4 regions of the Streptomyces sp. NPDC087263 genome follow, and region 3 is predicted to be linked to each of the others. Evidence: riboswitches for the same ligand, from Rfam matches in the RefSeq annotation. Region 3 holds a riboswitch; each other region holds the start of a gene.
The links. Region 3 has a riboswitch for cyclic di-AMP ahead of ACIPC1_RS29275 (transglycosylase family protein). Riboswitches for the same ligand answer to the same signal wherever they lie in the genome.
Positions count from the first base shown of each region.

Region 1: it holds a riboswitch for cyclic di-AMP, as region 3 does, so the genes downstream of both, ACIPC1_RS22710 (peptidoglycan DD-metalloendopeptidase family protein) here and ACIPC1_RS29275 (transglycosylase family protein) in region 3, are expected to answer to the same signal.
Region 2: it holds a riboswitch for cyclic di-AMP, as region 3 does, so the genes downstream of both, ACIPC1_RS22160 (M23 family metallopeptidase) here and ACIPC1_RS29275 (transglycosylase family protein) in region 3, are expected to answer to the same signal.
Region 4: it holds a riboswitch for cyclic di-AMP, as region 3 does, so the genes downstream of both, ACIPC1_RS33460 (C40 family peptidase) here and ACIPC1_RS29275 (transglycosylase family protein) in region 3, are expected to answer to the same signal.

Region 1 is NZ_JBIUYT010000007.1:436-5,656, forward strand. It holds gene ACIPC1_RS22705 (SGNH/GDSL hydrolase family protein) at 1-497, opposite strand, end outside; gene ACIPC1_RS22710 (peptidoglycan DD-metalloendopeptidase family protein) at 770-1,702, opposite strand; cyclic di-AMP (ydaO/yuaA leader) riboswitch at 1,707-1,871, opposite strand; gene ACIPC1_RS22715 (tyrosine-protein phosphatase) at 2,427-3,224, shown strand; gene ACIPC1_RS22720 (DUF6126 family protein) at 3,261-3,377, opposite strand; gene ACIPC1_RS22725 (helix-turn-helix domain-containing protein) at 3,410-4,057, opposite strand; gene ACIPC1_RS22730 (aspartate aminotransferase family protein) at 4,157-5,221, opposite strand, start outside.
Region 2 is NZ_JBIUYT010000006.1:433,382-438,602, forward strand. It holds gene ACIPC1_RS22155 (GntR family transcriptional regulator) at 83-778, opposite strand; gene ACIPC1_RS22160 (M23 family metallopeptidase) at 1,003-1,755, opposite strand; cyclic di-AMP (ydaO/yuaA leader) riboswitch at 1,768-1,928, opposite strand; gene ACIPC1_RS22165 (M16 family metallopeptidase) at 2,121-3,509, opposite strand; gene ACIPC1_RS22170 (M16 family metallopeptidase) at 3,506-4,858, opposite strand; gene ACIPC1_RS22175 (DNA topoisomerase (ATP-hydrolyzing) subunit A) at 5,184-5,221, shown strand, end outside.
Region 3 is NZ_JBIUYT010000009.1:392,318-397,538, reverse strand. It holds gene eno (phosphopyruvate hydratase) at 1-748, opposite strand, end outside; gene ACIPC1_RS29275 (transglycosylase family protein) at 1,112-1,813, opposite strand; cyclic di-AMP (ydaO/yuaA leader) riboswitch at 1,818-1,982, opposite strand; gene ACIPC1_RS29270 (transglycosylase family protein) at 2,178-3,122, opposite strand; gene ACIPC1_RS29265 (cytochrome P450) at 3,703-4,959, shown strand; gene ACIPC1_RS29260 (globin domain-containing protein) at 5,156-5,221, shown strand, end outside.
Region 4 is NZ_JBIUYT010000012.1:166,374-171,594, forward strand. It holds gene ACIPC1_RS33435 (8-amino-7-oxononanoate synthase) at 1-629, shown strand, start outside; gene ACIPC1_RS33440 (DUF397 domain-containing protein) at 693-917, opposite strand; gene ACIPC1_RS33445 (helix-turn-helix domain-containing protein) at 927-1,784, opposite strand; gene ACIPC1_RS33450 (ATP-binding protein) at 1,997-2,458, shown strand; gene ACIPC1_RS33455 (DUF6328 family protein) at 2,489-3,010, opposite strand; gene ACIPC1_RS33460 (C40 family peptidase) at 3,099-3,572, opposite strand; cyclic di-AMP (ydaO/yuaA leader) riboswitch at 3,576-3,740, opposite strand; gene ACIPC1_RS33465 (hypothetical protein) at 4,255-4,563, opposite strand; gene ACIPC1_RS33470 (ATP-dependent Clp protease proteolytic subunit) at 4,571-5,206, opposite strand.

The sequences.
Region 1 (5,221 bases), on a different contig from region 3:
GCGCGGCGGTCCTGAATCGTCTTCAGGGACCACAGGTCCAGGACAGGGCAGCCGTACCTGTCGGCGATGGCCCGTAGGTGCCCGTTGTACGTGGCGATCTTGCCGCGCATGTGTTTCAGCACGGGCACGCCACGGGTGTCGAACCCGGTCGTCACCAGGACGGTGCCGACGACGGAGGTGAGGTCGGCGACCGCGCGCTCGAAGCGCTCCGCGACCTCGTCGGGGTCGACGCCGGGCCGGATGATGTCGTTGCCGCCCGCGCAGAAGGAGACCAGGTCCGGCGCCAGCTCCTTCGCCCGCGAAAGCTGGTGCTCGATGATCTGGTCGAGCAGTTTGCCGCGGACGGCGAGATTGGTGTAGGTGAAGTCGCCCTCGGGGCGCCGGTCCGCGAGCAGTACCGCGAACCGGTCCGCCCAACCGACAAAGGCCCCGTCAGGCCCGGGGTCGCCGACGCCCTCGGTGAAGCTGTCCCCCACCGCTACGTACGACCCGATCACTGATCTGTTGCCACTCTTCGAATCGTCTGCCACAACAACCCATGATTCACCTTCGAGTGTGACCTACGCGACCGTATTATGGGGTTGACGGGTGGTGACATAAGCCACGCATAAAGTCTGGGTCAAGCTCGGAATAAGGGCCCACCAGGGGTAGTTGAACAGCCACCGCGTCTGGAAGGGAATGCCCGAGGGCGCGACATCCTGAGCACGAAACGCCGAAGGCCGGACCCTGGGGATCGTGGGGTCCGGCCTTCGGCGGCGAGCGAGAGACGTCAGCCGACGGTGACACCGTGGGAGCGCAGGTACGCAACCGGGTCCACGTCCGAGCCGTAGTCCGGCGTCGTGCGGATCTCGAAGTGCAGGTGCGGTCCGGTGACGTTGCCGGTCGCCCCGGAGAGGCCGATCTGCTGCCCCTCGGTCACGGTCTGGCCCGCCGAGACGGAGAGGGAGGAGAGGTGGGCGTACTGCGAGTACTGGCCGTCGGCGTGCTGGATGACGACCTGGTTACCGTACGCGCCACCCCAGCCCGCCGAGACGACGGTGCCCGCGGCGACGGACTTGACGGTGGTGCCGGTCGGGACCACGAAGTCCACGCCCGTGTGGTAGCCGCTGGACCACATGCTGCCGGCGACCTTGTAGCCGGTGCCGATGGTCGCGCCCTCAACCGGCAGCGCGTAACCGGAACTGCTGCTGGAGGCCGCGGTGTCGTCGGCCTTGGCCGTGGGCTCGGCCGCCGTCTTGGCGGACGACTCGGACGCCTTCGAGGACTTCGTCGACTTGGACGACTTGGTCGCGCTACTCGACGCGGCGGCCTTCTTGCCGATCGTCAGCTTCAGACCCGGGTGGATGAGCGCGGGGTCCTCGCCGACAGCCTTGCGGTTGTCCGAGTACAGCTTCTTCCAGCCGCCACTGACGCTCTGATCGCCGGCGATCTTCGAGAGGGAGTCACCGGCCTTTACCGCATAGGTCTTCGTCGCGGTCTTCTCGGCCGCGGCGGGAGCGGAAGTGGCGGCCTTTTCGGCAGCCGTGGCAGCCTTTTCCGACGCCGTGGAAACAGTGGAAGCCGTGGAAGCCGAGGTCGCGGCATGGGCCCCGGTGGCTCCCATGAGCGGCAGCGCGAGCGCGGCGCCACCCGTTCCGGCCACGGCGATCGAGCGCGTGAAACGCTGGGACTTGGGACGGCGGTGCTTACCCTTCGCGGGCATGACGAATTCCTCTCCGGCGCCTGCGAGGTGAGCTGTCGGGTGCGGGCTGGAGATGCCCGGCCGCGCTGCTGCGCGGCTATACCCCTAGCCGTTCCGGAGACCGGAACAGGCGTCTTACCTGTGGGTCCCCCGCTCCTGCCACATACGGGTGAGTGTGCGGATTCCGGTCGGCGGCAGGATTGGGCGTCCGTCCGGATTGAGGGTGAACGTAAGCTAAATAAGACCGCGTCGACAAGCATGTGGATTTTCTGCGCCTGCGCCACCCTTGATCCACGCCGGAATTACCGTCACCCTCCGTCGACGGAGGGCCTTTCCGGCCCGGCAATTCACCAGAGAATCCGGGCAGGTTGACAAAGAGGCGCCGCAACACATCGTCACGAATATGACGCTGCTCACGCACGTTGACCCAGGATGCCTTATTACAGGGCCAGTTGTAATGAAACAGCTAATCCGGACAGAACAGCCAGATGCGACGCAGTCGGATAACTACCGCATCATCGTCCGCACCGATCTCCCCCATCGAGCCTCCATAGATGCGGACAGACAGGAATAAATCCTCACACCATCGCGCACCCGGCAGTTCCGGAGGCGACGGCCCGCACCTGCGAAGACAACGCCTGTGGACAACTCATTGCCCCAGGAACCCATGTCGTATCGTCGAGAGCGCAACGTCCGTCGGCGGGCGACGCCGAGCAGCGCCGACGGCTGACCGGGAGGAGCCCCCGTGACACAGCAGGTCCCGTCGACCGAACCCGAGCTGACCGCTGTGCGCAACTTCCGGGACGTGGGCGGCCTGCCCACCGTGGACGGCCGTCGGGTGAAGTACGGGGTGCTGTTCCGCAGCGGACATCTCGCGCATGCCACGGAGGACGACGCCGCGTTCCTCGCCTCCCTCGGCCTGCACACGATCTTCGACTTCCGCAACGCTTCGGACCAGAAGCTGGAGGGTCCGGACGTCGAGCTGCCGGGCGTGCGCAACGTGAATCTGCCGCTGACCGACCCGGCCGACGGCTCCGAGTTCTGGAAGATGGTCCGCGACGGCGATCTCGAACAGCTGCGCACGCTCCTCGCGGACGGCAAGGCGGCGAACCGGATGATCAACTCCTACCGCGCCATCGTCAAGGAGCGCACCGCCGAGCATTCCCAAGTGCTGCACTCGATGGCCGAGGACAGTGTGCCCGCGCTGATGCACTGCGCCGCGGGCAAGGACCGCGCCGGCCTCTCCATAGCCGTGACACTCCTGGCCGTCGGCGTCGAGCGCGAGGCCATCGTGGCCGACTACCTGGAGTCGAACGCCCTGCACCGTCGCTACAAGGTCCACCGCAGCAGCTCCTCCGCGTCGGCGTACTCCCCGGAGGTCATGGAGCTGCTCAGCCCGCTGTTCGACGCCCGCGCCGAGTACCTGACCGCGGCCTTCGAGACGATCGAGGAGACCTGGGGCAGCGTCGACGTGTACCTGGAGCGGGGCCTTGGGCTCACCCCGGAGCTGCGGGCCGGGCTGCGCGAGCGGCTCCTCGACTGACACGGCACAGGTCTCCCGGTCCCGGCCGACGGGTGCCTACTGGTTCTGTGCGCCCAGCGTGAACAGCAGGTAGACGAAGGCCGCGAAGAGGTGGCCGACGGCGACGTAGATGATCAGCCGTACCCACAGTGCGCGGGGGAGCTTGTCGTCCATGGAGCGGCGCGGGCCGGATTCCGTGGGATCGGTCATGGCGTCTTCTCTCCCAGGGTCGGGTGGTCGGTCGCCGGGCCGAGGCACAGCGCGGCGGTGGGGCTCTGTAGCAGGGTGTGTACGAAGAGCAGCTCGGCGCCGTCCCGGTCGGCGGCGGCGATACGGTGCGGGGTGAGCGAGTCGAAGTGCGCGCTGTCCCCCGGGGCGAGCACATGCGCGCGGTCACCGAGGCGCAGCCGCAGTCGCCCCCTCAGGACGTGGAGCCACTCCTCACCGGGGTGGACGCGCACGATGTCGCCCTGCGAGCCGTACGGGACGTGCACGCGCAGGGCCTGCATCCCGCGGCCCGAGCCGCCCGCCTGCCAGTAGGTCCAGCCGCCCGCCGCGGTCGGCTCCATGTCGGCGGCGCGCACCACGGCGTCCCGCTCGGGGACCGTCTCGCCGAGCAGCTCGGAGACGGTCGTACCGTAGATACGAGCGAGTGCGAGCAGCATCGGCAGCGAGGGCTGGCGCTGCCCGGTCTCCAGGCGCGAGAGGTGGGCGGGCGAGAGCCCGGCGGCACGGGCCGCGGACTCCAGGGTCAGGGAGGCCCGGCGGCGCAGCCCACGCAGCTGGGGTGCGACGACGTGCAGCTCGTCGGCGGCTCCCTGCGGGGAAGGGTTCATACCCTCGGCGGTGCTCATGCCTCCATTGAGCCCGAGCCTTACCTCTGGGGCAAACTTCTTGCCCCAGAGGCAAAAGTCAAACGGTTCGGCACCCCTGCGGTCTCAGCAACCGCTCCGTCACCGGTTCGCCACCGCCTGCTTCACCAGGGTCTTCCCGAAGTCCCACATCAGCCCGCCCCCGCCGTGCGCGTCGTCCATCACGGCCGTGAAGGCATCCACGAAGCGGTCCACGTCCCCCTCATCGATGACCAGCGGCGGGATCAGCTTGATCACCTCCAGATGGTCACCGGAGACCTGGGTGAGGATGCGGTGCCGTTGCAGCAGCGGCACGACCACCATCTGGGCGAACAACCCCTTGCGCGCGGCTTGCAGCATCGTCCAACGACTGCGCAGCTTCAGCGACTTGGGCCGCCCGAACTCGATGCCGATCATCAGCCCCCGGCCGCGTACGTCACTCAGCAGCTCGTACTTGTCCACGAGCGCCGCAAGCCGGGACTTCAACTGCTCTCCCGTGGCACGGGCGTTGGCCACGATCTGCTCGTTCTCCATGACCGAGAGCACGGCAAGGCCTGCCGCCATGGCCTGCGCGTTCGACCCGAAGCTCGCCGAGTGCACCAGGACCCGGTCGATCGACGAGTAGACCTTCTTGAAGATCCAGTCCTTGCCCAGCGTGGCGCCGACCGGCACATAGCCGCCCGACAACGCCTTGGCCACACACACCAGGTCCGGTTCCACACCCTCCTCGTGCTGATAGGCGTAGAAGTCCCCGGTCCGCCCCAGGCCCGTCTGCACCTCGTCGACGATGAGCAGCGCCTTGTGTTTGTGCAGCAACTCCTGGGCGGCGCGCAGATATCCGGGCGGTGTCTCGTGCACCCCCTTGCCCTGGATGGGTTCGACGATGAGCGCGGCGACGTCGCCCTTCTTCAACTCCCGTTCCAGGGCGTCGAGATCACCGAGCGGGACGGCCGTGTCGGGGAGCAAGGGCGCGAAGCCGTCGCGGAAACCGTCCTCGCCGTTCACGGACAGCGACCCGGTGGTCAGCCCGTGGAAGGCGTGCGGGCAGTACAGGATCCGCGGTTTCCCGGTCGCGTACCGGGCGAACTTCAGCGCGGTCTCGACAGCCTCCGTGCCGCTGTTGCCGAAGAACACCCGGTCCAGGTGCGGACTGTGGACGAGCAGCCG
Region 2 (5,221 bases), on a different contig from region 3:
GGGTGGGCCCTTCGCATTTCCCTTGTGCGGGCAGCGTAAATAATCTCCCGCGAATTACTTCTCTTTGTATACGGCGCTCATGTTAATGCCGCAGGCCCGTCATGTTTACGGGATGTTGCGAAGTTCTCACACGATCCGGGCGGTCGGCTCCGCCGGGAAAGCGGAGGCGGTGTACGACCGTCGCGCGTTCGGTGTGCAGGGCCGTGATCGCCCGCGCCCGCTCACTGTCGCCGCGCGCGACGGCGTCCACGATCCCGCCGTGCTCCGCCCAGGACTCCGCCGGGTTGGCCGGTGCCTCGACCGCGTACATCCAGGCGATCTTGTGCCGCAGCTGGGCCAGCGTGGAGGTCAGCGCGGGGCTGCCGGAGGCCTGCGCGAGGGTCTCGTGGAACCAGCCGCCCAGCGAGCGCAGATCCTCGCTGTTGCCCCTCCGCGCCCGCTCCTGACCCAGCCTGACCAGGCCTCGGAGCACCTTGAGGTGCGCCTCGGTGCGACGCTGCGCGGCCCGTGCGGCGCCCAGCGGCTCCAGGAGCATGCGCATCTCCAGCAGGTCGGCGGCCTCCTGCTCGGTCGGCTCCGCGACGCACGCGCCCGCGTGCCGCCGGGTGACCACGAAGCCCTCGGCCTCCAGGGTGCGCAGTGCCTCGCGTACGGGGACGCGCGAGACGCCGTAGCGGCGCGCCAGCAGTTCCTCGGTGAGCCGGCTGCCACGCTCGTAGACACCCGCGACGATGTCGTCGCGGATCGCTGTGCATACCGAGTGCGCAGGAACACGCATACCGGACCTCCGCTTTAATCCCCGTGAAACGCCGTCGATTGGCGCTTGTTCAGTGACTCTATTGCAGAGACTCGGAATTTCCGATGGCGGACCGAAATCCATGGATATTTTTTGGACAGGTAGTCGTTCGAAACGGTTCGAAACGACAAGGTCCCGGCTCGTTCGGGCCGGGACCTTGTGAAGTACCTATGCGAGTGATCGGACGTTCACACGCCGCGTCCGTGTCAAACGTTCACGCCGTGCGAACGGAGGTATGCGACGGGGTCGATGTCCGAGCCGTACTCGGCGGTCGTGCGGGCCTCGAAGTGGAGGTGCGGCCCGGTGGTGTTGCCGGTGGCCCCGGAGAGGCCTATTTGCTGACCCGGGGTGACCGTCTGGCCCACGGAGACACCGATGGACGACAGGTGGCCGTACATCGTGTAGGTACCGTCGTTCATCCTGAGGACGATCTGGTTGCCGTACGCGCCGCCCCAGCCGGCCGTGACGACCGTGCCGGAGCCGACCGCGTGGACCGAGGTCCCGGACGCGGCGTGGAAGTCGACGCCGGTGTGACTGCCGGACGACCAGAGGCTGCCGCCGGTCTTGTAGCCGGTGGAGATGTACGAGCCGGTGATCGGCGCGACGAAGGTGTTGAGGCGCTTGCGCTCGGCCGCGCGGGCGGCGCGTTCCTTGGCCTCGCGCTCCTCCTCGGCCTTCTTCTCGGCGGCCGCATCGGCCTTCTTCTGCGCGGCGGCCTCGTCGGCGGCCTGCTGCTGGGCGGCGGCCTGCGCGTCGATCTGGTCGGCGATCGAGTGACCGATCTCGACGGCCTGGGTCAGACCGGTCTGCTCGACGGAGTTGTCCGCGGCGAGCGCCGGGGCGGCCAGGGTGCCGAGGACACCGGTCGTGGTGAGCGCCGCGACGCCGAGGGCGTTCGTGGTCGTGCGCTTCACGCGGCTCGGGCGACGGTGCCTGCCTGTGCCACAGGTGAACGCCATGTAGGGGCTGATCCTTTCCTTCCTTCTCGCCTACCGGGTTAGCTGACGGGTTCGGAGCAGGAAGGTCTCCTACGGACCACCTCCGAAGAGGGCGTCCGATTCACCCCAGGGACTACGTATGGGTCCCCGGCTCCCCTGGCTCGCGCCGTACGGGGACTCGGCGATGACTGTCCGGTGCCGCGGGCGCGGCGCACTGCCTGACGAACAGCCGGACCGACGCTAAACGGGACATCTTTCAATCGACAAACGGATCACGCCTTTTGTAGCGCATGCCACAGGGCAGACAGGCAACCTCCCTATCAATACGGACAAATGGGGGCCCAGGAGACTCTGTGGTCTCCTGGGCCCCCAGGGGAGCTGCTGTCCTACTCCGCCGGAACGACGGTCACTTCACCGATTCCGAGGGCCTTGACGGGCTCCTCGATCTGCGCGGCGTCGCCCACCAGGACGGTCACCAGCCGGTCCACGGGGAAGGCGCTCACGGCGGCCGCGGTGGCCTCCACCGTGCCGGTGGCGGCGAGCTGCCGGTACAGCGTCGCCTGGTAGTCGTCCGGCAGGTGCTGCTCGACCTGGTCGGCCAGCGTGCCCGCGACGGCCGCCGCCGTCTCGAACTTGAGGGGCGCCACGCCCACCAGGTTCTGTACGGCGACATCACGCTCGGCGTCTGTCAGGCCCTCCGCGGCAAGGGTCCGCAGCACCTTCCAGAGGTCCTCGAGCGCCGGGCCGGTGTTCGGGGTGTCCACGGAGCCGCTGATGGCGAGCATCGCGATGCCCGTACCGTCCGGGGCCGAGCGCAGCACCTGGCCGAACGCCCGCACACCGTAGGTGTAACCCTTTTCCTCGCGCAGGACGCGGTCCAGGCGCGAGGTGAGGGTGCCGCCGAGGCAGTACGTGCCGAGGACCTGGGCGGGCCACACACGCTCGTGCCGGTCGGCGCCGACACGGCCGATGAGCAGCTGGGTCTGGACGGCGCCGGGGCGGTCCACGATGACGACCCGGCCGGTGTCGTCGGCGGTCACCGGCGGCACGGGGAGCGGCTCGGCGGACGAGCCGGTCCAGGCGCCGAGCGTGTCGGCGAGCAGCGCGTCGAGGTCGACTCCGGTGAGGTCGCCGACGATCACCGCGGTGGCCGTGGCGGGGCGGACATGCTTCTCGTAGAAGGCGCGTACGCCCGCCGAGTCGATCGCCGTGACCGTCCCCTCGGTGCCCTGGCGCGGGCGCGACATGCGCGATGTGGCCGGGAACAGCTCCTTGGAGAGCTCCTTCGCGGCGCGGCGGCCCGGGTTGGCGGTCTCGTGCGGGATCTCGTCCAGTCGATTTCGCACCAGCCGCTCGACCTCGCTGTCCGCGAACGCCGGTGCCCTCAGGGCGTCGGCGAGCAGATCGAGGGCCTTGGAGAGGCGCGATACGGGGACTTCGAGCGACAGACGTACGCCGGGGTGGTCGGCATACGCGTCGAGCGTGGCGCCGCAGCGCTCCAGCTCTGCGGCGAACTCCTCGGCGGAGAGCTTGTCGGTGCCTTCGGAGAAGGCCCGCGCCATGATCGTGGCGATACCGTCGAGGCCCGCGGGCTCGGCATCCAGCGGCGCGGCGAGCAGCACCTCCACGGCGACGACCTGCTGGCCGGGGCGGTGGCAGCGCAGCACGGTCAGGCCGTTGCCCAGGGTGCCCCTGTCCGGTGCGGGAAAGGCCCACGGCCTGGCCTCGCCGGCCTGCGGCTGGGGGTGGAACTCCATGGTGGCGAGCTCGGTCACTTCGCCGCCTCCTCGTCGGTGTCTTCAGCGTCTTCGGCGTCTTCAGCGGCGATCGGTTCGTAGACCAGCACCGCGCGGTTGTCGGGGCGCAGGCGGGACTTGGCGACCTCCTGGACCTCCTCGGCGGTGATGTCCAGGACGCGCTGTACGGCGGTCAGGGCGAGCTGCGGGTCGCCGAACAGGACGGCGTACCGGCACAGTTCGTCGGCGCGGCCCGCGACCGTGCCGAGCCGGTCCAGCCACTCGCGCTCCAACTGGGCCTGGGCGCGCTCCATCTCCTCGGCGGTGGGGCCCTCCTCGGCGAACCGGGCGAGCTCCTCGTCCACGGCGGCCTCGATGACGGGGATCTCGAAGTCACCGGAGGTCTTCACGTCGAGCCACCCCAGGGAGGGCGCTCCGGCGAGCCGCAGCAGGCCGAACCCGGCCGCCACCGCGGTGCGGTCGCGGCGTACCAGCCGGTTGTAGAGCCGGGACGACTCGCCGCCGCCGAGGACGGTGAGCGCCAGGTCGGCCGCGTCACTCGCGCGCGTGCCGTCCTCCGGGAGCCGGTAGGCGGCCATCAACGCGCGTGAGGGGACCTCTTCTTCAAGGACCTCGCGCAGTTCCTCGCCCATGGTGTCCGGCAGGGCGCCGTCACGCGGCGCGGGCTTGCCGTCGTGCCCGGCGATCGAGCCGAAGTACCTCTCGACCCAGGCGAGGGTCTGCTCGGGGTCGATGTCCCCGACGACCGACAGCACCGCGTTGTTGGGCGCGTAGTAGGTGCGGAAGAACGCGCGGGCGTCCTCCAGGGTGGCCGCGTCCAGGTCGGCCATCGACCCGATCGGCGTGTGGTGGTACGGGTGGCCCTCGGGGTACGCGAGCGCGGTCAGCTTCTCGAACGCGGTCCCGTAGGGGACGTTGTCGTAGCGCTGGCGCCGCTCGTTCTTGACGACGTCCCGCTGGTTCTCCATGGACTCCTCGTCGAGCGCGGCGAGCAGCGAGCCCATGCGGTCGGCCTCCAGCCAGAGGGCGAGCTCCAGCTGGTGCGTGGGCATGGTCTCGAAGTAGTTGGTGCGCTCGAAGCTGGTGGTGCCGTTCAGCGAACCACCGGCTCCCTGGACCAGCTCGAAGTGGCCGTTGCCCTTCACCTGGCCCGAGCCCTGGAACATCAGGTGCTCGAAGAGGTGGGCGAGGCCGGTACGCCCCTTGACCTCGTGGCGCGAGCCGACGTCGTACCAGAGGCACACCGCGGCGACCGGGGTCAGGTGGTCCTCGGAGAGCACCACGCGCAGGCCGTTGGCCAGGCGGTGCTCGGTCGCTGTCAGCCCGCCGGAGCCTGCCTCAGCTGTGGCCGTGTGACCCATGGGCATGTACGTCCCTTCGATCGCGGAAAACTACGGATTTCCTGTCGGTCCTGCCACTGTATGCAAGCGTGCGGACAGCTGGCGAAGTTCCCGCACCTCGTACGCCGAGAGCGAGAATCGGCGTACGGATCTCGTACGGGGAGAGGAGCGGACGCGTACCGCTCCCGTACGCCCGGAGCCCGGCTCGGATACGGCGAAAGCCCCTCTGATCGGCCCGCAAAGACCCTCAACAGACGGGTCGTGGTCCGCGTTGTCAGTGGCGCGGTCCACAATGGTGCGCGTCAGAACCCGCTCATGCCCCGGCAGAGACTGTGAAGGAGCCGCAGCAGCGATGGCCCGCCGCAGCACGAAGACCCCGCGACCCGATGA
Region 3 (5,221 bases):
ACTCGGACGCGGCGACGTCGAGCGCGAGCCCGATCTGCTCGCCGGGGATGTAACCGGCCTGCTTGATGGCCTCGATGATGAGGTCGAGCGCGGCGCGGTTGGACTCCAGGTTCGGGGCGAAGCCGCCCTCGTCGCCGAGGCCGGTGGACAGGCCCTTGGTCTTCAGCACCTTCTTGAGGGTGTGGTAGACCTCGGCGCCCCAGCGCAGCGCCTCGGAGAAGGACTCCGCGCCGATCGGGGCGATCATGAACTCCTGGATGTCCACGTTCGAGTCGGCGTGCGACCCACCGTTCAGGATGTTCATCATCGGAACGGGCAGCAGGTGCGCGTTCGGGCCGCCCAGGTAGCGGAAGAGGGGCAGGTCGCTGGCCTCGGAGGCGGCGTGCGCGACGGCGAGGGAGACGCCGAGAATGGCGTTGGCGCCGAGCGAGCCCTTGTTGTCGGTGGCGTCCAGGTCGAACATCGCCTGGTCGATCAGGCGCTGCTCGGTGGCGTCGTAACCGACGAGCTCCGGGCCGATCTGCTCGATGACGGCGAGGACGGCCTTCTCGACACCCTTGCCGCCGTAACGGTTGGGGTCACCGTCACGCAGCTCGATGGCCTCGAAGGCTCCGGTGGAGGCGCCGGACGGGACGGCGGCACGACCGGTGCTGCCGTCATCGAGGCCGACCTCGACCTCGACGGTGGGGTTCCCTCGCGAGTCGAGGATTTCCCGGGCTACGACGACGTCGATGGACGGCACGAGCATCTCCTTCAGAATGTGACGCGGGTACGCGGGACTGTGGCAGCCCCGCGTAGATGAGCCTAACCGGCTCCGAGGGATCGGCCAGCCGGTCTACCCCCTCTTGTGCAGAACTGAGAGCACATATTGTTCCCGAACGGAACAAAAAGGCGGGGAAGAGGGTGACGATGGCGGGACCGGTGCCGGAAATGAAAAGCCCCGCCCCGGTGCGTACGGGGGAACACGCACCGGAGCGGGGAGCCCGTGGGGGACGGGGGTGACCCACACGAGGCCTTCAGTATGGAGACCACGTATGGGAGCGGGCTGTGGTTCAACTGCGAGCTACCTGTCAGTCGCCGGCCGACCGCCGTCGGCCGACGACCCCGGCCGTCAGCTGAGGTGCAGCTGCTGACCCGGGTAGATGAAGTCCGCGTCGTCGATGATGTCCTTGTTCAGCTCGAACAGCTTCTGCCAGCCGCCCTTGACGTTCTTCGCCTCGGCGATCTCGCTGAGGGTGTCGTCCTTCTTCACCTTGTACTCGCCGTCACCCTTCTTGACCGTCTTACCGGTCGGGGTCTCGACGGTCTCCTTCTTGGCGGTCTCCCGCTCCGAGGAGCGCGAGGCACGCTGCTCGTCGGTCCCCGAGCTCGGTGCACTCGGCGTGCTCGGCGTGCTCGGCGTGCTCGGCTGCGAAGGGGTGGTGCTGCCGGCGTCGTTCGCGGCGTTCGACAGGCCCGTGCCGCAGGTCGGCCAGGCGCCCTTGCCCTGAGCGGCGAGAACCTTCTCGGCGACGGATATCTGCTGGGACTTGGAGGCCTGGTCGGCGGAGGAGGCGTACGAGCTGCCGCCGTACGCGGACCAGGTGGAGGAGGAGAACTGCAGGCCGCCGTAGTAGCCGTTGCCGGTGTTGATGGACCAGTTGCCACCGGACTCGCACTGGGCGACGGTGTCCCACTCGGAGGTGGTGGCGGCGGAGGCGGTGCCGGCCGCCATCAGCGGAGCGGCGACGGCGACGCCGGTCACTCCGGCGAGCGTGGCGATACGGGTGACCTTGGACGGGCGACGGTGCTTGCCCTTGCACGAACGCAGCATGAAGTGATCCCCTCACCGACGCCTACGAGGTGAGCTGTCGGGTTCGGGCGGGTGAGTGCCCGGTCGCGCACCCTTCGGTGCACGGCTTCACCCCAAGCCACTCCCGGTCAACTACCGGGCGCGGCGCTTACCTTGGGTCCCCCGCTCCTGCCTACGGCGCTTGACGCGACGACTGTTCCCGTACGGCCGCTGGCAGGATTCGGCGTTGCGACCGTCGGGGCTCACTGTGGCGAGCGGTCACGACCGTAGGCAGGCGATCGGCGGAATATCAAAGACGATCAGGGGGTCTGAGATCCATCTCTCATTCTCACCAAACTGGACATTCCATGGCGAACCATGACGCGAACTCCCGCTGCTTTTCACCCTATTCAGCACCAACTGCCAGGCTCTGACCGGGGAGGATGAGGTCCGCGTCGGCGCCGACCGTCTCCTTGTTCTCGTCGTACAGCTGGGTCCATCCGCCGTCGAGGCCAAGGGCGTCGGCGATGACCGAGAGGCTGTCGCCGGCCTGGACGACATAGGAGCCGTCGACGACGGTGCGGGCCGTGTCGGAGTCACGTGAGGCGTGCCGCCCAGAGGCGGCGTCGTCCGTACCGCCGTCGGTCGCACCCTCGGTGGCGGTGTCACCACGGTGACGCCCGGCGGTCGCCTCGTCCTCGGGCGCACTCGAAGAATCGTCGGCCTGGGCGGACTTGTCCGATTCATCACTGTTCGTGGCGCTTGGGTCGGCGCTCGCGCTCGCGCTCGCCTCCGGAGCGCCGGAGTTGGTGGAGCTTCCGGTGTCCTCGGTTGCGTCCGCGGAGGGCGAGGCGGACGGGGAGGCGGACGGGGAGGCGGACGGGGAGGGACTGGCCGATGCGGACGGGTCCGCGGAACCGGGCGTGGCCGACGGCGAGTCGGCCGCCACGCCCGTGTCGACCTCCACCGAGGCGGAGTCCTTGCTGAGCCCGGAGAGGGGTCCGCAGGTGGGCCAGGCGACAAGCCCCCGGCCGTCGAGGATCTTCTCGGCGACGGCTATCTGCTGCGAGCGGCTGGCCTGGTCGGCGCTCGGGGCGTACTCGAGGCCGCCGTAGTTCTCCCAGTCCCACTGGGTCACATGCAGCCCGCCGTAGTACCCGTCACCGGCGTTGTCGCTCCAGGCGGCACCCGTCTCGCACTCCGCGACGCGGTCCCAAGTAGTGGTGTCGGCCGCGCTCGCACTCGCGGCACCGAGCAACGGGATCGCGATCGCCGATCCGGTCACTCCTGCCGCAACAAGGAGAGCCGGGGCCTGACGGGGGCGACGATGGCGGCCGTTCCCGGAGAGCATGCGGAAGCCCTTTCATGTGACAGCAGGTGACTACAGCGACATACGGCGACGCCAGCCGACGTCTGCGACGCATGATCCGCGCTGTTCGTCGAACGTATCCGCACGCGAACGCTTGTCACAAGTCGATGCAGCGTAGATCACGTGAAGATCACAATGTTGATAGATCGTCAGCTTTCCGCAACCCCCGAACCGCCTCAGGCCCGCTCGGCGGACAACTGGAGCGGAGCCGTGAACTCCACTGGAACCGTACGCAATCCATGCATAATGAGCCCACCGCGTCGGTGCAAATCGGCGGAATCCCTTGCGAGTTGGAGGCCGGGAGGCGGGTGGTCCGGCCTCCCCGGCGCAGGGAGGCGGGGTACGCCGAATTCGGTGAGGTATGCAGGGCCACGGAGTGTCACGAAACGAGTCGGCCGCAGACCCGGCACTGGGTTTGGCTACTGCCGCGCCCACGTGCCCTCAGCGGCCACACTGCGGACCACGGACGCCGGGGCGGCAAGGCATGGGCGCACCAGTTGAAGGGAAATTGCACAATTCGGCGATCTCACCCGCGCAACACGGCGCCCGGTACCGTCAGCCCGTGAACGCCCCCCATAACAAACCCGAACTCTTCACCTGGGAGTTCGCCACCGACCCCTACCCTGCCTACGCGTGGCTCCGCGAGCATTCGCCCGTGCACCAAACCACGCTCCCCAGTGGGGTGGAGGCCTGGCTGATCACCCGGTACGCGGACGCCAAGGAGGCTCTCGCCGACCAGCGGCTCTCGAAGAATCCCGCCCACCATTCCGAAGACGCCCACGGCAAGAGCAAGACGGGCATCCCCGGCGAGCGCAGCGCCAACCTCATGACCCATCTGCTCAACATCGACCCGCCGGACCACACGCGGCTCCGCCGACTCGTCTCCAAGGCGTTCACACCCCGCCGGGTGGCCGAATTCGAGCCCAGAGTCCAAGAGTTGACCGACCAGCTCATCGATCAGTTTGCGCATACCGGAAGCGCCGACCTCATCCACGAGTTCGCCTTCCCCCTCCCCATCTACGCCATCTGCGACCTACTCGGCGTCCCCCGCGAGGACCAGGACGACTTCCGGGACTGGGCGGGGATGATGATCCGGCACGGCGGTGGGCCCAGGGGCGGTGTCGGGCGGTCCGTGAAGAAGATGCGCAGCTATCTCGCCGAGCTGATCCAGCGCAAGCGGGAGGCGCTCTCGGACACCCCCGGCCCCGGCGAAGACCTCATTTCCGGGCTCATCCGCGCCTCCGACCACGGCGAGCACCTCACCGAGAACGAAGCAGCAGCCATGTGTTTCGTCCTCCTGTTCGCAGGTTTCGAAACGACATTGAACCTGATCGGCAACGGCACGTACGCGCTGCTGCGCAATCCGACACAGCGAGCACTACTACAGAAGTCGATCGAGCACGGAGATCAGGAACTGCTCGACACAGGCATCGAAGAACTCCTTCGTTACGACGGCGCGGTCGAACTCGCCACTTGGCGCTACGCAACCGAGCCCCTCACGATCGGCGGACAGAGAATCGCTTCCGGTGACCCCGTGCTCGTGGTCCTCGCCGCTGCCGACCGTGACCCGGCTCGTTTCCACGAGCCGGACACACTCGACCTCTCCCGCCGGGACAACCAGCACCTCGGATACGGACATGGCATCCACTACTGCATCGGCGCACCGCTCGCCCGCCTCGAAGGCCGCACCGCGCTGGCCACCTTGCTGCGCCGTCTACCCGATCTTCAGCTTGCCGCCGACCCCGCGGACTTGCGCTGGCGTGGCGGCCTGATCATGCGCGGACTGCGGAACCTTCCTGTGGAGTTCACGTCTGCCTGACGCAGGCTGACCAGCCCGGCTCGGAACAGCGGAAGAGTACGGAAGCGGTACGCACGGGGGCAGGAGGCTTGGGCGAGCGCCCTCAGCCAACGGTACTCAGCGATCCCCTCTCGGTCTCTCACCCTCTTCACCCCGAGCTGTCCGGAAATCACCTGCTGTTTGACTTCGTGGCTCGGCAAGTCCCTACAGTCGCGAAGTGGACCCCGAAATACTCAGATCCAGCTTCGCGGTCGTCGAGAGACGGGCCGAGTTCGCGGTCAAG
Region 4 (5,221 bases), on a different contig from region 3:
TGTTCTCGGTGGACGGGGACGCGGCGCCGCTGGCCGATCTCGCCACCGCCTGCCGGGAGTTCGAGGCCGGGCTGATCGTCGACGACGCGCACGGACTCGGCGTGCTCGGCGACGGCGGCCGGGGCGCTCCGCAGGCGGCGGGCCTCGCGGGCGCCCCGGACGTCGTCGTGACGGTCACGCTGTCCAAGTCGCTGGGCAGCCAGGGCGGCGCCGTCCTTGGCCCCGCACCGGTGATCGACCACCTGGTCAACGCGGCGCGCACCTTCATCTTCGACACCGGTCTCGCGCCCGCGGCGGCGGGCGCGGCCCTCGCGGCGCTGCGACTGCTGCGCCGCGAGCCGGAGCGTGCGGCACGGGCCCGCGCGGTCGCGACGGCGCTCCACAGCGGCCTGACGGCCGAAGGCCTGGAAGCGGTACGACCGGACGCCGCCGTCGTCTCCGTGCGTGCGCCGTCCCCCGAACGGGCCGTGCGGTGGGCCGCCGACTGCCGCGAGGCGGGACTCGCTGTCGGCTGCTTCCGCCCACCGTCCGTGCCCGACGGCATCTCCCGGCTGAGGCTGACCGCACGCGCGGACCTCACCGACGTACAGATCGAGCACGCGGTACGGGTGATCGGCGCAACCCGATGATGCTCGGTCCGGCGCGATGACGCTCGGTCCGCTCCGATGACGGCCAGCTCGGTCCGATGACGATCAGCTCAGTCCGGCGATGAATCCCTCCCAGGTGGCAGGGGTGAACAGCAGGGCGGGACCTGCCGTGTTCTTGGAATCACGGACGGCCACGAGTCCTGACCAGGGTCCTGGTCCCGGCCGGGCCGTCTCGACGCAGTTGTTCATTCCTGTACTACGGCTGCTGCGCAGCCAGCGCACGTCGTGCAGAGAAGTACTGGAAGGTACGTACCGAGGCAGTGCAGACATGGTGCCTCCTTACGCGCCGTCACCTATCACGGCGATGTAATCCAATGAGTCCTCGGGCGAAAGGGCTTGGATCTGAAGGGCGTTGAAGGCCTCGCTGTAGGCCTCTAGGTCTTCTTTCCGTTCGAGATAGAGGCTACTCGTCAAGTGGTCTAGAACAACTACATCCAGATCAGATGTGTTCGGAAAGGAGAAGATAACGAAAGGTCCTGTGACTCCGATGTGAGCCCCGGCGCCGAACGGCAGAACTTGAAGCCGCACTTGGGGCAGGGTGGCGGCCTCCCGCAGCCGGTGCAGCTGGCGTGCCATTACCTCCGGGCCGCCGACATCCCGGCGCAGCACCGCCTCGTCCAGAACAGCGCTCAGTTCCAGCGGCGGATTCGAACGCAGCACGTCCTGCCGGGCCAGACGCACCTCGACCAGCGTGTCGAGCTTGCCGTCCTCAAGTCCCCCTACGGCGGCCTGCGTCACCGCACGGGCGTACTCGGGTGTCTGCAGCAACCCCGGCACCACGGACGTCTCCAGCGTGCGCATTTCGCTGGCCTGGGACTCCAGACTGATGAAGTCGCGGTACGTCGGGGGCAGGACACCCCGGTAGGCGTGCCACCAGTGGTGCCGTCCGGCGCCCTCAGCGCCCGCCAGTACGACCAGGAGATCCCGTAACTCGGGTTCTTCGACGGCGTACGCGTCCAGGAGCCGTTCCACGTCGGGGGGTTTGACGCCGCTGGTGCCGGTCTCGATCCGGCTCACCTTCGACTGGTGCCAGCCCAGGAGGCGGGCCGCCTCGCCGCTGGTGAGACCCGCGCCGACGCGCAGGGAGCGCAGCTCGGCACCGAGCTTGCGGCGGCGTACTGCGGGACCGTTCTGCATGGCCGTACTCCTTACTCCTTCCGGGCCGCCCAAATACGGTCCTCCGTCGCAGAGTTCACCGCTTCGAGCGACAGATATATGCATATCTCGGTGGATCGCACCCGTGACAGGCCTGGTAATGGCAGTCTGGCGCGAAGCACCAGTCCGGGACCGTACTCGAACCATCCGCTCCGTGTCGGACCCCGGTCCCGTGGGAAAGGGACGACCGCGCCATGGCAGACCACCAGGAAGCATCCGTCACTCTGCCGAGCGATCCAGCCTCGGTCTCCGCGGCCCGGAAATTCGTCGCCGAAGTGCTGGCGGAATGGGGCCTGCCGAGTGACTCCGAAGTCGCCGACACCGTACGCCTGATCGTGTCCGAACTGGCCACCAACGCCGTTCAGCACACTTTCGGGCAATCACCCACCTTCAGAGTGGACGTCCGCCTCGACCGGGACGAACACCTGCGCCTCGGCGTCACCGACAGCCACCCACGATTCCCCAAGCGACTGCCCGCCGCCGTCCAGCAGGACAACGGGCGCGGCATGGTGATCATCCGCTGGCTGACCGCGGAGTGCGGCGGCAGACTTACCGTCCGGCCCACCCGTGAAGGCGGCAAGACCATCTCCATCGAACTGCCCTGGACGGCGCCGGCCGAGCCGGTGGTGACAGCCGGGGGGCCACAGGAGTCCTGAGGGCCGTGGAGACGGGCAGTGGCACCGTGCTCACTCTGCGGGGTCCGATCCTCCTCCTCGGCCCTCTGTGGCGGACGTGACGTAGCGCCGCACCAGCCGGGGCAGGACGCCCCACAGCATCAGACAGACAGCCAGAGTCCCCGCGCCCGCGGCGATCCCCGCGCCGCGCCCCAACGTCACGTCGACGACGAGAAGCACCGATCCGGTGAACGCCAGCATCAACACATACAGACCGACGTGGGTCAGCGACGAGGCGACCCGCACGATGGCGGGTTTGGCGTTCTGCTGGAACAGCGCCCGGTGCAGGGCGGCGGGCGCCGTGAAGAGGGCGGCGGCCAGGAACGCGAGCAGCAGCGTCGTGACGTAGATGGCCCGCTGCGTCGTGTCGAGCGACGGGAAGCGCTGGGTGAAGGCCAACGTCAGCAGGAAGGCGAAGAGGATCTGCACGCCGGTCTGTGTGACCCGCAGTTCCTGGAGCAGCTCGGCGAAATTGCGGTCGGCGCGCTCCAGCGGCTTCTCGTCGCGCTCCGTGCGGGGGCGTTGTTCCACCATGGCGGGCGAGTAACCGGTTCGTCCCGTTTCAAGCCCTGTTTCACGTCCCGTGGGGGTGACGGCGTGCGCCGTCACCCCCACGGACGGGTCAGCTGACCCGCCCGTACCAGACGCTCTTCGTCCAGATCTTCTGGAGCTTCACGAACTCCCCCGACTTCGGGGAGTGCCAGATCTTTCCCTTCCCGGCGTAGATGCCGACGTGGTACACGCTCCGGCCCGAGTGGAAGAACACCAGGTCTCCGGCCTTGCGTTTCGAGGCGGAGACGTGGTGCGTCTTGTTGTACTGCGCCGCGGCCGTACGAGGCAGCTTCTTGCCCGCCTTCTTGTACGAGTAGAGCGTGAGCCCGGAGCAGTCGAAGCGGCGCGGCCCAGCGGCCCCGTACTTGTACGGGGAGCCCTTCTTGGAAGCCGCGACGTGAAGTGCCTTCGTCGCCAGGGTGGCCGCCTCGGCGTCGGATGCGACGCCCGGGACCACGAGGCTGCCGCCCACGGCGGCGATGGTGAGAGCCGAGGCCGTCCCGGCTCTCGTCCACAGCGACGGGACACGATTGAGCGCAGTCATGCGCAACCCTTCGTCAACCGCCTGTGAAGGATGACCTGTCGGATTCGGGCTGGCGAAGTAGCCCGGCCGCGTGGTGCGGCTTCACCCCAAGGACCGCCCGGATCTCTCCGGCGGCCCGTCGTGCTGGGTCCTCCACTCCTGCCGATGCACATCTGTCGACCGGTCATCCGGGCGGCGGCAGGACTCGGCGTCCGCCCGGACCGCCCCGCCGGTGCGGCGGGGGCTTGTCGTCGGAAGGGATCTTCACGCATCGATGTCGGAAAATCCGAGCGGAATCGGTGATTTGTGGGCTTACTCACCACTCACCCGTTCGGGTGGACACCCGGCCGTTCGAGCGAGTGTCCAGAGGTCCGACGACGCCCGTACCAGCAACGGAGGGCTCAAGTACGCATCGACGCTACGCGCGTTGCGCAACTTCTCCGCGCCGTTGGAAGGACCCGTGTCTACGCCAACCGGGGGTACACCATTCGGACCGTTTGAAGCCCGGTCCGGACACCTCGCGGAGGGGCGTGTACGGCGGCCCGGGGGCGTGGGCGCGTCAACGGACCGGTGTGTGTGGCGACCCCGGGGGTGGGCGCGTCAGGGGATCGGTGTGTGTGGCGACCCCTGGGGTGAGCGCGTCAATGGACCGGCGTGTGTCGCGGCCTGGGGGCGGCTGCGTCAACCGACCTGCGCGGCTGCGTCAACTCTCGACAATGGGCGGCAGGGTGACGCGGGCCGCCCGCCGCTCGCCGTCCAGGACGCGCAGCGCCTGTGCCAGGGTCGGGGCGTGCACCTCGCTCTCGCCCCGCTGATGCATCAGCGTGAGGGCGTCCCGCAGCGCCGTCGCCTTGGCCACCAGCGCCTGAGCGGCCCTCAGGCCTCGGTAGGTGTCACCGGGGCGGGCCGGGTTGATACGGCCGAGCAGGTCGACCACGTCCAGGTAACGGTCTATCAACTCGGCTTCCGCGCGCGTCAGTGCGGGCAGCGGGGGCAGTTCGGGTGGGAGCATCGGCCGCTCACCTCGCGCCGGGTGTGGGCCGAGGAGCCTTGCGGCTCGGGATGACCCCGTCGATCAGCCCGTACGCCAACGCCGCCGGCGCGTCCAGGATCTTGTCCCGTTCGATGTCCGCGGCGACCCGCTCCGGACTCTGACCTGTGTGCCGCACGAGCATCTCCTCCAGCATCCTCCGAGTACGCGTCAACTCCTCGGCCCGGATGGCCAGATCAGAAGCCTGCCCCTGGATCGGCTCGGGAAACGACGGCTGGTGGATCAGGACACGGGCACCCGGCAGGGCGAGCCGCTTTCCCGGCGTGCCGCCCGCCAGCAGCACGGCCGCTGCCGACGCCGCCTGCCCGAGGCAGATGGTCTTCACGTCACAGGCGACGAACCGCATCGTGTCGTAGATGGCGGTCATCGCGCTGAACGAGCCGCCGGGGGAGTTGATGTACAGCGAGATGTCCCGGTCCGGCTCCCGGTGCTCCAGGTGCATGAACTGCGCCATCACGTCGTTCGCCGAGGTGTCGTCGATCGGCGTCCCGAGGAACACGATCCGCTCCTCGAACAGCTTCGAGTACGGGTCCAGCGTCCGCTGGCCCGAACTCGTGCGTTCGGTGAATTCGGGCAGGGCATAACGGGCGGACGGGTTGTCCATGGCGCGTGCCTCCTC